DNA from 3 places in the Streptomyces sp. MS19 genome. Region 3 is predicted to be linked to each of the others. Evidence: riboswitches for the same ligand, from Rfam matches in the RefSeq annotation. Region 3 holds a riboswitch; each other region holds the start of a gene.
What was found. A riboswitch is a leader RNA that binds a small molecule or an ion and turns the genes downstream of it on or off. The one in region 3 is predicted to bind cobalamin.
Positions count from the first base shown of each region.

Region 1 (4,857 bases), on a different contig from region 3:
CGCCGCCGACCGCCGCGACAGCGCGAGCGCCGCCAGGTCGTTCTTCAGGAACAGCACGGCCGTCCCCGCGCTCATCGCCAGGGCACCGGCCGCCACACCGGCCGCGTGCCCGGTGGCGCACGCGGCCGTCCCGGCGGCCATGCAGGAGAAGCCGGCCGCCATCGCCACCGTGTGCCGCGCCCGGCCGACCCACCCGGCCAGCAGCGGCTGGAGCACGGCGAGCCCCAGCGAGTACCCCATCATGATCACGCCGAAGACGGCCGTGGCCAGCCGCCCTTCCGTGAACAGCGCGAGGTACTGGTAGAACTGCATGTACAGGTAGTGGGTGAGCACGGTCACCGCGAACGGCACCCGCGCCAGCCCGCGCAGCACCCGCCGGAACGGTTCGACGGGCGCCCCGTCCGCACCCGGCCGTTCGGGGCGCAGCAGCAGGTGCCCCACCGCGAGCGCGGCGTACAGCCCGGTGGTGAGCGCGAACAGCGTCCCCGGGGCGTCGCGGAACAGCGCCCCGGCCACCGGGCCGCACGCGATGCCCAGGTTGCCCGCCGCGCTGCCCGCCGACACCAGGCGCGGCCGCTGCGCGGCGGACGCGGAGTGCACGAGGTAGGCGCGGTAGGCGGGGGAGTAGAGCGCGCCGGCGAGACAGCTCAGGAACAGCGCGGGCACCATCAGCACCGGCCGTCCCACCGCCGCCAGGTAGGTCACCGCGCCCGCGAGGTACAGGCAGGTGGCGAGCACGAGGGACCGCTTCAGCCCGGCCCGTTCGGCGAACGCGGCGGTGAACGGCGCGCTCGCGAACTGCGCCAGCGTCGCCGCGCCGAGGACGACGCCGACCGCCGCCATGCCGATGCCCAGGCGCTCCCGCAGCAGCACCGCCAGGTACGGGTAGACCGCGAACGTGCCGGTGTTCACGAGGAAGCCGCCCACGAGCAGCGCGATGTGCGGTCCCGTCAGCGCGGCCCGCGTCCCCGTGACGGTGCCCGCACTCATCCCGCCTCCGTTCGTCCCGCCCCCGGGAAGGGGAGTTCCGCCACCGCACCTGTCGCGCCGGGCGGGCGGAGAGTTCCCGGGTGCGACGGAACGGCGGTGGTGGCGCGCCGGGAACCGGACCCCGAGCAGTCCGGCCCCCGGCCGCCGGTCAGGCGCCGCGCCCCGGCAGTCCGGCGCGGACGGCGCGGGCGGCGGCGACCAGGTTCACCAGCGACGCGCGGGTCTCCGGCCAGTCACGCGTCTTCAGCCCGCAGTCCGGATTGACCCACAGGCGCTCCGCCGGGATCGCGGCCAGGCCCGCGCGCAGCAGCGCCGCCGCCTCCTCGACGCCGGGGACGCGCGGCGAGTGGATGTCGTACACGCCCGGCCCCGCCTCGCGCGGGTAGCCGTGCGAGGCCAGCTCGCGGGCCACCTGCATGTGGGAACGGGCGGCCTCCAGGCTGATGACGTCGGCGTCCAGGTCGTCGATGGCCCCCACGATGTCGCCGAACTCGGCGTAGCACATGTGCGTGTGGATCTGCGTGGCCGCCGCGACCCCCGAGGTGGCCAGGCGGAACGCCTCGGTGGCCCAGGCGAGGTACGCCGGGCGGTCGGCGGCGCGCAGCGGCAGCGTCTCGCGCAGCGCGGGCTCGTCCACCTGGATCACCGCCGCGCCGCCCGCCTCCAGGTCGGCCACCTCGTCCCGCAGCGCGAGGGCGACCTGCCGCGCGGTCTCGGCGAGCGGCTGGTCGTCGCGGACGAACGACCACGCCAGCATCGTCACGGGCCCGGTCAGCATCCCCTTGACCGGGCGGGCGGTGAGGGACTGCGCGTAGCGCGTCCAGCGGACGGTCATCGGCTCGGGCCGGGAGATGTCGCCCGCCAGGATCGGCGGGCGGACGTACCGGGTGCCGTACGACTGGACCCAGCCGTGGTCGGTGGCCAGGTAGCCGGTGAGCTGTTCGGCGAAGTACTGGACCATGTCGTTGCGTTCCGGCTCGCCGTGCACGAGGACGTCGAGCCCCGCCTCCTCCTGGAAGGCCAGCACGTCGCGGATCTCCGCCTCGACGCGCTCCTCGTACGCGGCGGTGCCGATCCGCCCGGCGCGCAGGTCGGCGCGGGCCGTGCGCAGGGCCGTGGTCTGGGGGAACGAGCCGATGGTCGTGGTCGGCAGCAGCGGCAGGCCGAGCGCGGCGCGCTGCGCGGCGGCCCGCTCGGCGTACGGCGCGGAGCGGCGCGCGTCCGCCTCGGTCACGGCGGCGGCACGGGCCCGTACCGCCGGGTCGCGCGTGAGGGGGGAGGTGGCGCGGGAGGCCAGGTCGGCGCGGTTGGCGGCCAGTTCGGCGGCGATGGCGTCCGTGCCGTGCGCCAGGGCGCGGGCGAGCGTGACGGTCTCGGCCGTCTTCTGCCGGGCGAACGCGAGCCAGCGCAGCAGCTGCGGGTCGATGGCGCGCTCGGCCGACGTGTCCAGCGGGACGTGCAGCAGGGAGCAGGAAGGGGCGACGTCCACGCGGTCGGCCAGGCCCAGGAGGGTGCCGAGCGTGGTGAGGGACTTCTCCAGGTCGTTGATCCAGATGTTGCGGCCGTCCACGACGCCCGCGACGAGGCGCTTGCCCGGCAGGCCGCCCGCGGCGGCGAGCGCCTCCAGGTTCGCGGCGGCCCGTCCGGTGAAGTCCAGTGCCAGGCCCTCGACGGGCGCCTTCGCGAGCACGGGCAGCGCCTCGCCGAGGCGGTCGAAGTAGGAGGCGACGAGCAGCTTCGGCCGGTCGGCGGCGCCGCCGAGCACCTGGTAGGCGCGGGCGGCGGCCGCCAGTTCGGCGGGCGTGCGGTCGGCGGCGAGCGCCGGCTCGTCCAGCTGCACCCACGCGGCGCCCGCCGCCCGCAGGTCGGCCAGCACCTCGGCGTAGACGGGCAGCAGCCGGTCCAGCAGGGACAGCGGCTCGAAGCCGTCGGCCACCCCGGGCGCGGGCTTGGCGAGCAGGAGGTACGTGACGGGGCCGACCAGCACGGGCCGGGCGGTGAGGCCCTGGGCGGAGGCTTCCTTCAGCTCGGCGACCTGCTTGGCGGAGTCGGCGGTGAACGCGGTGCCGGGGGCGAGTTCGGGGACGAGGTAGTGGTAGTTGGTGTCGAACCACTTGGTCATCTCCAGCGGCGCCACGTCCTGCGTGCCGCGCGCCATGGCGAAGTAGCCGTCCAGCGCGTCCGCCTCGAAGGCGGCGCGGTGGCGTTCGGGGATCGCGCCGACCATGACGGTGGTGTCGAGGACGTGGTCGTAGTACGAGAAGTCGCCGGTGGGCACCTCGTGGATGCCTGCGTCGGCGAGCTGCCGCCAGTTGGCACGGCGCAGTTCTCCGGCGGTGGCGCGGAGGGCCCCGGCGGTGACGCGGCCCTTCCAGTAGCCCTCGATCGCCTTCTTCAGTTCCCGGTTCTGCCCCTGCCTGGGGTAGCCGTGGACGGTGGCCTGCGGTGCCGCGGCTGCGGACTCGGATGTCACGGAACTCTCCTTCGCGAGTGTGTGTCCTGACCATCCCGGCGGGGGAGGGGCGCGAAGGGGTGACGACCTGGCGGCGACGGTGTACCGCGTGCCATCGCCGTGGCACGGCCGTCCGCCTGGTGTGCACGCCGACCCGCCCTCGGGGTCACCGGGATGTCCGCGCGCGGCGGGCCGCGCACGGGCAGCGGGCAGGTCTTCGGACTCACGGGCGCGTCCTCACGGGGAGGACACCTACTGGCCGTCGCTTCCCGGGCCCGCGGGGGCCCAGTGCTGTATGACGGCGGTCGTTCCCGTTCACCGCTGCGGGGCAGTCCCGGATTCCCACCGGGTTCCCTCTTGCGACGCGCCTGCCTGGCGGGCAGGGCGGACCAGCTGCTGCCGTCAGCCTAGAGGGCCGCCGGGGGCCGCGCACCACACCGCTCGCATCGCGGACACCGCCCGGCGCCAGGGCCGGTTGTCCTGCGAATCGGAGTGTGCCACAGTGACATCCGTTCGATTCGACGGTCGGTTGACGATCGGACCCGCGCAAGACAGCGCGCGGGACGGTCAGTTCACGGTCGCCCCCGGGCGCCGCCCGGCCATCGGAACGGACATGTGGTGCCATGCCGTGGGAGAAGCCGGTCGAATTCCGGCACTGTCCCGCAACCGTGGGCATCCCGCCGTCCCGGCGGGGTGCGAGTCGGATCGCCCTCGGCGCGGTGATGCTTCGTCGACATCCGTCGTGGACTGCGGACAGCGAAGACGCCCGGCCGCCCCCGCGCCGGATGCCTTCCCTCCTCCCCGGGACACGCGCGGCGCACTCGGGAGGGGACCCCCATGGACGGACCGGCCGCACGAAGACTCGACCGCGCCCCGGCGCGGCGACGGGCCCTCCCGGCCGTCCTCCTCCTGCTGCTGCTCGGCCTCCTCGCGCAGGCCGTCCCCGCCACGGCCGACACGGGCACCGCCGCCGAGTGCGCGCCCTCCGGCAGCGCCGGGCTCGTGATCGACTTCGGCACCGTCGCCGACCCCCTGGCCGGCGAACGCCCCGCCCCCGCCGTCACCTGGTCCTGCGCCGGCACCGCGGCCGGGGGCACCGGCCGGCCGCCCACCGGCGCCGAGATGTTCCCGCTGACCGGCCACACCGTGCGCTTCCACACCAACGGCCTCGTCTGCGCCATCGACGGCTACCCCGCCACCGGCTGCGGCGAGACCCGCCCGGACGGCACCACCCGCTACTGGTCCTACTGGGCGCACGACGCCTCCCGCGGCCCCGGCTGGGCCTACTCCGGCGTCGGCCCCGGCACCCGCCGCCTCGCCAACGGCTCGGTGGACGGCTGGCGTTACGTCGAGACGCGCGGCGCCGAGGCCCAGGCCCCGCAGCCCCGGCAGGCCCCCGACTGGGACGTCCTGTG
Region 1 covers NZ_JBJZOH010000016.1:108,083-112,939, forward strand. The annotation lists gene ACL02R_RS17595 (MFS transporter) at 1-990, opposite strand, end outside; gene metE (5-methyltetrahydropteroyltriglutamate--homocysteine S-methyltransferase) at 1,139-3,463, opposite strand; cobalamin riboswitch at 3,654-3,801, opposite strand; cobalamin riboswitch at 4,042-4,171, shown strand; gene ACL02R_RS17605 (fibronectin type III domain-containing protein) at 4,280-4,857, shown strand, end outside.
Region 1: it holds a riboswitch for cobalamin, as region 3 does, so the genes downstream of both, metE (5-methyltetrahydropteroyltriglutamate--homocysteine S-methyltransferase) here and ACL02R_RS06635 (hypothetical protein) in region 3, are expected to answer to the same signal.

Region 2 (4,857 bases), on a different contig from region 3:
GGACCGCCGTCAGAACTCGTCGTCGAACGCGACGTTCCCCTCGACGGCCACCTGGTAGGCGGACGGACGCCGCTCGAAGAAGTTGGTCAGCTCCTGGACGTCCTGCAACTCCATGAAGGCGAACGGGTTCTCCGACCCGTACAGCGGCTTCAGCCCGAGCCGCACGAGCCGCTGGTCGGCGACGCACTCCAGGTACTCGCGCATCGACTCGGTGTTCATCCCGGCCAGGCCGTCGCCGCACAGGTCGCGGGCGAACTGCAACTCGGCCGCCACCGCCTCGCGCAGCATCTCGGTGACCTCGCGCTCCATCTCCTCGTCGAAGAGGTCGGGCTCCTCCTGGCGGACGGTGTCCACCACGGCGAACGCGAAGTCCATGTGGCAGCTCTCGTCCCGGAACACCCAGTTGGTGCCGGTCGCCAGGCCGTGCAGCAGCCCGCGCGACCTGAACCAGTAGACGTACGCGAAGGCGCCGTAGAAGAACAGCCCCTCGATGCACGCGGCGAAGCAGATCAGGTTCAGCAGGAACCGGCGCCGGTCGGCCTTCGACTCCAGCTGCCTGATGTCCTCGACGGAGTCCATCCACTTGAAGCAGAACTGCGCCTTCTCGCGGATGGACGGGATGTTCTCCACCGCCGCGAACGCCTCGGCGCGGTCGTCCGGGTCGGGCAGGTAGGTGTCCAGCAGCGTCAGGTAGAACTGGACGTGCACGGCCTCCTCGAACAGCTGCCGCGACAGGTACAGCCGCGCCTCCGGCGAGTTGATGTGCTTGTACAGCGTCAGCACCAGGTTGTTCGCCACGATCGAGTCGCCGGTCGCGAAGAACGCCACCAGCCGCCCGATCAGGTGCTGCTCGCCGGGCGAGAGCTTCGCCAGGTCGGCCACGTCCGAGTGGAGATCGACCTCCTCGACCGTCCAGGTGTTCTTGATGGCGTCCCGGTAGCGCTCGTAGAACGCCGGGTAGCGCATCGGGCGCAGCGTCAGCTCGAAGCCGGGATCGAGCAGGTTCTTGACCGCCGCGTCGGACGCGGCGCGGGGGTCGGGGACGGTGGTCACTGGCAGGCCTCGCAGGACTCGGGGTTCTCCAGGGAGCAGGCGACGGCCTGCTCGTCCGGGGGGACCGCGGCGGGTGTGGGGACGGTGGCGACGGTGGCGGCGCGCGCGGACCTGGCGATCCGCGTCGCGGGGCGCGAGCGCAGGTAGTAGGTGGTCTTCAGGCCGCGCTTCCAGGCGTACGCGTACATCGAGCTGAGCTTCCCGATGGTCGGCGCGGCCATGAAGAGGTTGAGCGACTGGCTCTGGTCGAGGTAGGGGGTCCGCGCGGCGGCCATGTCGATCAGCGCGCGCTGCGGCAGCTCCCAGGCGGTGCGGTACAGCTCGCGCAGCTCGGCGGGCAGGCCCGGCAGGTCGGCGACCGAGCCGTTCGCCTCGCGCAGGGCGGCGCGCGTGGTCTCGTCCCACAGCCCGAGCCGTTTCAGCTCGGCGACCAGGTACGAGTTCACCTGGAGGAACTCGCCGCTCAGCGTCTCGCGCTTGAACAGGTTGGACACCTGCGGCTCGATGCACTCGTACACGCCCGCGATCGAGGCGATCGTCGCGGTCGGCGCGATGGCGAGGAGCAGCGAGTTGCGCATCCCGGTGCGGGCGATGCGGGCGCGCAGCGCCTCCCAGCGCTCGGGCCAGGCGGGCGCGGCGTCGGCGTAGTGGTCCGGGTGGAGGACGCCGTCGGCGGTGCGGGTGTCGGCCCAGCCGCGGTGCGGCCCGTGCCGCTCGGCGAGGGCGGCGGACGTCTCGTAGGCGGCCAGCATGATCCGCTCGCTGATCCGGGTGGACAGCTCGCGCGCGGCGGGGGAGTCGAAGGGCAGGCCGAGCCGGAAGAAGACGTCCTGGAGGCCCATCACGCCGAGGGCCACCGGGCGCCAGCGGGAGTTGGAGGTGGCGGCCTGGCCGGTCGGGTAGAAGTTCAGGTCCACGACGCGGTCGAGGAACGTGACGGCGGTGCGCACCGTCGCGTCAAGACGCTCCCAGTCCACACGTCCGTCGGCGCCGAGGTGGGCGGCGAGGTTGACCGAGCCGAGGTTGCACACGGCGGTCTCGCCGTCGTCGGTGACCTCCAGGATCTCGGTGCAGAGGTTCGAGGAGTGGACGACGGCGCCGGGGCGCGCGGTCTGGTTGGCCGTGCGGTTGGCGGCGTCCTTGAAGGTCATCCAGCCGTTGCCGGTCTGCGCGAGGGTCCGCATCATGCGGGAGTACAGCTGGCGGGCGGGGACGGTCCGCAGGGCGAGCCCCTCCGCCTCGGCGCGCCGGTAGGCGGCGTCGAAGTCGCCGCCCCACAGGTCCACGAGGTGCGGCACGTCGGCGGGGGAGAACAGCGACCAGTCGCCGTCCGCCTCCACGCGGCGCATGAACTCGTCCGGGATCCAGTGGGCGAGGTTCAGGTTGTGGGTGCGGCGGGCCTCCTCGCCCGTGTTGTCCCGCAGTTCGAGGAACTCCTCGATGTCCGCGTGCCATGTCTCCAGGTAGACGCAGGCCGCGCCCTTGCGCCGCCCGCCCTGGTTGACCGCCGCGACGGACGCGTCCAGCGTGCGCAGGAACGGCACGATCCCGTTCGACTTGCCGTTGGTCCCCCGGATCAGCGAACCGCGGGCGCGCACCCGCGAGTACGGCAGGCCGATGCCCCCGGCGTGCTTGGAGAGACGGGCGATCTGGTGGTAGCGGTCGTAGATGGAGTCCAGCTCGTCCAGCGGCGAGTCCAGCAGGTAGCAGGACGACATCTGCGGGTGGCTGGTCCCGGAGTTGAACAGCGTGGGCGACGAGGGCAGGTACGCCAGCGAGCTGGTCAGCCGGTACAGCTCGGCGACCTCGGCCAGCGCGCGCGGCGACTCGTCCTCGGCCAGGCCGCAGGCGACGCGCAGCAGGAAGTGCTGCGCGGTCTCGATGACGCGCCGGGTGAGGGGATGGCGCAGGACGTACCGCGACTCCACGGTCCGCAGCCCGAAGTACTCGAAACGGTCGTCGGCGCCGTCGGCGACCGCCCGGTCCACGAGCGCGTCGAGCTCCGCCGCGTGGCGCGCGACGAAGGAGGCGGTGCGGTCCGAGATCAGACCCTCGCGGTGACCGACCGTGATCGACGCGGAGAAGGAGACGGCGCCCTGCCCCGCCGCCTCGTCGCGGACCGCCAGGGTCAGCAGCCGGGCCGCGAGTTTCGAGTACGCGGGTTCCTCGGCGATCAGCGCGGCCGCGGCGTCGATGGCGAGCGCGCGCAGTTCCTCGGGTCCCGCGCCGGGGTGCCTGCCCCTGCGGACGGCGGCGGCGACCCGGGCGGGGTCGGTCGCGGGAAGGTCGGCGGCCAGCTCGCCCAGGACGCGCGTCAGCGCGTCTGAGGCCGGCTCCGCGGGGGCGACGGGTGCAGTGGTCACTGTGACGTGATCTCCCTCGAATCGCAGCGGATCTGAGGGGCGTTCGCGGGCGGGACCACCGGTCGCCTGCGGGCATGCGTGTAGTGGGGCAAACACATGCCGCACGCGTCCGCCGGCCCAACCCACGAGGCCCGGACGTGTTCGTGGAACTGCCGGCAGGTGCTCGGACTCGTGACGCGCGGCGAGGCGCGGCGCATCACACACCGTTGCGGGACAGCTCCGGATTCCCACCGGATTCCCCTGCGGCGACAGCGAGATGAGCATACATCTTGTGTCGCGTGCGACGGAGTCCCCTATATGTTGTGGTCGTCACGCGAGAGGTCGGGCAGCTCGTGTGCGAACGCGTGAAGCCGCACACCGGGCACCGGTTCCCAGTCGAGATCCGGCGCCCTGTCGAAGCCGAGCCGCCTGTACAGCCGGTGTGCAGTGTGCATCTGCGACTGACTCGACAGCACGACACGCCGCGCGCCGACCTCCCCCGCCCGGCGCAGGCACTCCCGGACGAGCGCCTCGCCCACGCCGCGCCCCCGCGCCCGCGGGTCCACCGCCAGCATGCGGAACTCGGCCTCGCCTGGGCCCGCCAGATCGGCGAACTCGCCGCCCCTGCCGACGAACGTGACGCTCCCGGCGATCCGCCCCGCGCCCCCGTCCCCGGCCGACTCCACGGCCACCAGCACGTCCGCGTGCGCCGCCCGCCGCACCGCGTCCCGAAGCTCCGCGAAGTACGGGTCGTCCGCGCCCTGGAGCAGCAGTCCGCCCTCCAGGTACACCCGCGCCGTGAGTTCCCCCGCGGCGTCCAGCTCGTCGTTCCGCGCTTCCCTGATCACGATGTCCATGAACACAGTGTGACCGAGGGGTCTGACAACCGGCCACGGCCGCCCCACCCTCCCGGGCGTGCTCAGCTCAGCGCAGCCGCAGCACCCAGTACCCCGCCTCCTGCGCGACCACCTCGTACACCCCGTCGGGGTTCATCCGGTGCGCGTAGAGCGTCAGTTCCTCGGCCGTCTGCGCCGGGTCCCAGTAGGCGATGTACTCGGGCGCGGGCCCGTCCGTGTTCCCGATCCAGAAGACGCGGCAGCGCGCCGTCAGATGCGCTGTCGGCCGCACGTTGGCCGCCACCTCCGCGCCGTCCGGGATCACCGACAGCACCCGTTCCCCGGCCTCGGCCAGATGGCCCGGCCGGTAGGTCGCGGTGTGGGTGAGTCCGGCGACGGGCAGGGCCGTGCTGAGCGCCAGCGCGGCGGCCAGCACGCCCATCGGCAGCCGTTCCGCGTACGCCCGCAGCCACGGCCGCCGTTCGCCCGCCCGCGTACGCGCCACCGCGTCCACGAGCGCGAGCGCCACCACCGGCATCAGCACCGCGCTGTAGTGCCAGTCGGTGCCCCAGTAGTGCGGGTCGTCCGAGACGAAGCGCCAGCCCAGCGTGGGCAGCAGGACGAGC
Region 2 covers NZ_JBJZOH010000025.1:7,702-12,558, forward strand. The annotation lists gene ACL02R_RS21360 (ribonucleotide-diphosphate reductase subunit beta) at 10-1,068, opposite strand; gene ACL02R_RS21365 (ribonucleoside-diphosphate reductase subunit alpha) at 1,050-3,416, opposite strand; cobalamin riboswitch at 3,553-3,684, opposite strand; gene ACL02R_RS21370 (GNAT family N-acetyltransferase) at 3,710-4,252, opposite strand; gene ACL02R_RS21375 (DUF2079 domain-containing protein) at 4,320-4,857, opposite strand, start outside.
Region 2: it holds a riboswitch for cobalamin, as region 3 does, so the genes downstream of both, ACL02R_RS21365 (ribonucleoside-diphosphate reductase subunit alpha) here and ACL02R_RS06635 (hypothetical protein) in region 3, are expected to answer to the same signal.

Region 3 (4,857 bases):
GTGTCGACCGTCTGGAGGTAGAGGAGGTCGGCGGCGCTCTGCGGGACGAGTCCGACGAGTGTCCTGGCCCGGTGGGCGGGCAGTGAGGCGGGGTCGCTGCCGGAGACGGACACGTCGCCGGAGCGGCGGGGTCCCGAGCCCTGGAGGGCCCAGAGGAGGGAGGACTTGCCGGAGCCGTTGCGGCCCATGAGGGCGGTCACGTCGCCCGGGTACAGGGCGAGGTCCACCTCGCGGACGGCGACGGTGGAGCCGTAGGCCACGGTGATCCGCCGGGCGGTGAGGGCGGGGGCTCGGTCGGCGGGGGGAGGTGGTGGCGGGGGCGGCAGGCGGTCGGCGAGGCGTTCGCGCAGGGAGGGGGCGTGGCGGCGGGCGTCGCGGACGGAGAGGGGCAGCGGGTGCCAGCCCGCGACGCGCCCGAGGTGGACGACGGGCGGGGCGACATCGGCGGCGGCGAGGTCTGGCATCAGCTCGCCGGGGGTGCCGTCGCGGACGGTGCCGTCGCCGGGGAGGTGGAGGAGGCGGTCGGCGTACTGGAGGACGCGTTCCATGCGGTGCTCGGCGATCAGCACGGTGGTGCCCAGGTCGTGGACGAGCCGCAGGACGGCGGCGAGGACTTCCTCGGCGGCGGTCGGGTCGAGGGCGGAGGTGGGTTCGTCGAGGACGAGGACGGCGGGGTGGGCGGTGAGGACGGAGCCGATCGCCACGCGCTGCTGCTGGCCTCCGGAGAGGGTGCGCAGGGCGCGGTGACGCAGGTCGGCGATGCCGAGGAGGTCGAGCGTCTCCTCCACGCGCTTGCGCATCGTCGCCGGGGGGACGGCGAGTTGTTCCATGCCGTAGGCGAGTTCTTCCTCGACCGTGTCGGTGACGAATCCGGCGAGGGGGTCCTGGCCGACGGTGCCGACGAGATGGGCGAACTCCTGTGGGGGCGCCGAGGCGGTGGACCGGCCGGCGACGGTGACGGTGCCGGTGAGGAGGCCGCCGGTGAAGCGGGGCACGAGGCCGTTGACCGCGCCGAGGAGGGTGGACTTGCCGGAGCCGGTGCGCCCGGCGACGAGGCACAGCTCGCCTTCTCCGACGGTCAGGTCCACGCCGGTGAGGGTCGGTGTGTCGGCGCCGTGGTAGATGAGTCCGACCTGGTCGAAGCGGATCACGCGGCGGCCTCCCTGGGCTGCGGCTGTACGGAGGGCCGGGTGGGCGGGGTGGGGGGTGGGGGCGGGGCGAGATGAGCGGGCAGGAGACCGGCGAGGACGGCGAGGAGGGGAAGGAGCGTGACGTCGGGCCAGGTCAGCGGCGAGAGAGCCGGGTAGAGGGTGGCGGGGTCGGTGCGGGAGGCCGCGTACATGAGGACGGCGGCGGTGAGTCCGGAGGCGGCGGTGAGTAGTTCTCCGGCACGCCAGTGGTCGGGTCGGTAGCCGGTGCGGCGTACGCGGCGCCCGCCGAGGGCGAAGCCGAGCACGGCGACGGCGGTGCCCGTCAGCAGCATCGGTACGCCGAGGTAGCCGGGGGCGTTGGTGTCGAGCACCCCGTAGAGGCCCGCGGCGATGCCGAGAAGCCCGGCGATGACGAGGACGCCGACGGTGAGGCGGGCGCGGGGGGTGGCGGTGCCGGTGCGCCCGTAGCCGCGGGCGGACATGGCGGCGGCCAGGGCGAGGGAGCGGGCCAGGGCGTCTTCGAGGACCGGGATCAGAATGCCGCGCAGGGCCCGCCGTCCGCGTTCGCGCGCGCCGCGGAGCCGCCGGGCGCGGCGGACCCGCTGGACGCTCTCGATCAGCTGCGGCGCGACGGTGAGGGCGACGACGACGGACGTCCCGATCTCGTGCAGCGCGCCCGGCATGGCCTTGAGCATCCGCTTGGGGTTGGCGAGCGCGTTGGCCGCGCCGACGCAGACGACCATGGTGGCGAGCTGGAGCCCGTCGTAGAGGCCGCCGAGCACCTCCTCGGCGGCGACCGGGCCGAACAGCCGGATACCCGCGGCCGCGTCGGGCAGCGGGATCTCGGGGAGGGTGAGCAGGATGTGCTCGCCCTGTCCCCCGCCGAGGACGACCCTGAACACGACGCGCATCAGGACGATGACGGCGCCGAAGACCAGGTACATCCGGAATGACAGGGCCCAGGGGGCGTCGGTGCGCCGCCGCACGACGACGTAGCCGGTCACCGCGAGCAGCAGGGCGAGCAGGAGCGGGTTGGTGGTCCGTCCCGCGACGACGGCGAGCCCGAGGGCCCACAGCCACCACGCTCCGGGGTGCAGGGCACGGGGCAGCGGGCCTGCGGGCGTCATGCGTCGTCGGCCGATGCGGCGGCGGCGCGGCGCCTGCGGCGTGCGGTGACGATGCCGCCGGTGCCGAGGACGGCCAGCAGGGCGAGGACGCCGAGGGTGAGGGGTGACGGGCCGGAGGAGCCGTCGATCTCCGCTTCGGCGTAGGCGCTGTCCTCGCCGGCCCAGTCGGAGTCGCCGGCGGCTCCGGCGGCCTGCCCGGAGGCTGTGGCGGTTCCGGTCGCCGGTCCGCCGGTCGGCGTGGCATCGGGTGAGGGGGTGGGGCTTTCGTCCGGCGGGGTCTCGTCCGCCTCGTCCGGCTCGTCCGGCTCCTCGTCGGGGGCGGGCTCGGTGGCGGCCGGTTCGCCGGTGGGTGCCGTGCCGCCGCTGTCGCCGCCCGTGGCCGGTGTGTCCTGAACGGGTGGCTGCGGGGTGGGCGGTGCATCGGGTGCGCTGTTGCCGCTGCCCCCACTGCCACCGCCGCCGGGTGCGGGCGGTTCGGCGGGCGTGCCGACGCGCAGGGGTGCGACGCCGGGGGCGATCGACTCTCCTTCCGCCACGCCGAGCTGGAAGGACCAGCCGTCGATGCTGCCCTGCGGCGGCGTCCGGTTCACCGCGCCGCGCTGGCTGTAGCGCCACGGTCCGCCGTTCTCCGCGTGCCAGTAGGACCAGTACGCGGTGGTGGGCGGTGTGTCGGCGCACGGCTCGCGGTCCACGCCGGGACGCCCGTTGATCCGGCAGACGAACGAGTCGCCCCAGCGGGCGGTGCCCGCCACGTCGAAGCCCGCGTTGCGCAGCGCCGCCAGGCCGTCGCGCTGGCTGCCGGGCGCGCAGCGGACGACGCGGCCACCGCCGAGCTCGCGGAAGTCCACGACGACGCTGACGCCGGAGTCGTCCGGGCAGAACCCGGGCGTCCCGGCCGCCGCCGGACGTGCCGCGAGCGCGCTCCCGGCCGCGGCGGGCCACAACAGGTGGAGCACCGCGACGAGCAGGCCGGTGACGGCTGCTCTGACGGTGGGGCGGGACATCGCGTGCCTTTCCCGTTGGGCAGCCGGAACCGGCCCACCGGGGTTCCCGGCACGGCGGCCCCTGACGCGCGTTCGTACGGCTGGTACGAGGCGGCAGGGGCCGGGGGGCCGGGACGGCTGAGGGCTCCACGCTGCAAACCATGACAGTGAGAGAAGTCCGCGTCGCACGGTGAGCGTTCCGGCTCACGGCACCCTCGCGGGAGCCGCTCACGGTTGCAGGTCAGCGCCGGATTCCCACCGGCTTCCCTCCGCCGTACACGCATTCAGTTGTGGGGCGCCCGCCCGGACACACGGGCGAACTGCGCACAAGGATACGGCCGTCCGCGCCGCCCCGGCCAGGGCACCACCCGCGCGGGCCCCGCCCCAGCGGGTGGGACGGGGCCGGAACGGGGCGGCGGGGGACGTCAGTCGGTCTCGATGGCAGCCGGGCGGAGCTGGGCCTCACGCACCCGCGCCACGTCCAGCTTCTCGCTGCGGTCGAAGCGGTAGACGCCGTTCTGCTCCTGGAAGACGTCGGTGAGCTGCGTGTAGCAGTAGCCGAACATGTCCGGGTCGTCGAGCAGCACGCCGGTGAGGCCCGCGAAACGGGTCTGGAACTCCTCCTCGTCGCGCGGCCGGTCGCCGTAGCCCCAGGACTCGGTGCGGTCGTCGCCCGCCGCGTCGGCGGCGGCCTCGGGGTCCCACCAGATGCCGCCGAACTCGCTGACGAAGTACGGCTGGCCGCGGTAGGGCAGCGAGTACGCGGCGCCGTCCGCGTACGCGTTGGCGAAGGGCTTCCCGTCGGCGAGGCCCGAGACGGCCTCGGCGAACCGGCCGGGGTCCTGCTCGTAGTTGTGCGAGTCCCAGATGTCCGTCTCGATGACGCGGTGGGCGTAGCCGGAGGCGTCGATCACGGGCCGGGTGGTGTCCATGGCCTTGGTGGCGAGGAACATGCCGCGGGTCACGGCGTCGAGCTGCGTGATGCGGTCGTGCAGCTTCTGGTAGGTCTCGTTGAGCGGGCACCAGCCGATGATCGAGGGGTGCGAGTAGTCGCGCTCGATCGCCTCCAGCCACTGCGCCGGGTACGAGGCGTCGGGCTGCTGGTTGTCGCCGGAGGAGCCGCCCACCTCTGCGCCCCAGTCGCCGAACTCGCCCCAGACCAGGTAGCCGAGGCGGTCGGCGTGGTACAGGAAGCGCTCCTCGAAGACCTTCTGGTGCAGGCGCGCGCCGTTGAAGCCGGCCGCCATCGACAGTTCGATGTCGCGGACGAGCGCCTCGTCGCTCGGCGCGGTCATCAGCCCGTCGGGGTACCAGCCCTGGTCGAGCACGAGGCGCTGGAAGACGGCGCGGCCGTTCAGCGTGACCGCCTTGCCGCGGATGCCGACGGCGCGGAGCCCGGCGTAGCTGTCGACGGTGTCGAGTTCGGTGCCCTCGGCGTCCAGCAGGGTCAGCCGCAGGCCGTAGAGGTGCGGGTCCTCAGGGCTCCACTCGCGGCGGCGCTCCTCGGACACGGGCAGGTACAGGCGGGGCGCCAGGTCCAGGTCCGCGCGGGCCTCGGCGCGCGCCACCTCGCCGTTCTCGTCCGACAGGACGGCC
Region 3 covers NZ_JBJZOH010000004.1:234,062-238,918, reverse strand. The annotation lists gene ACL02R_RS06645 (ABC transporter ATP-binding protein) at 1-1,151, opposite strand, end outside; gene ACL02R_RS06640 (energy-coupling factor transporter transmembrane protein EcfT) at 1,148-2,278, opposite strand; gene ACL02R_RS06635 (hypothetical protein) at 2,275-3,282, opposite strand; cobalamin riboswitch at 3,433-3,553, opposite strand; gene ACL02R_RS06630 (glycoside hydrolase family 2 protein) at 3,687-4,857, opposite strand, start outside.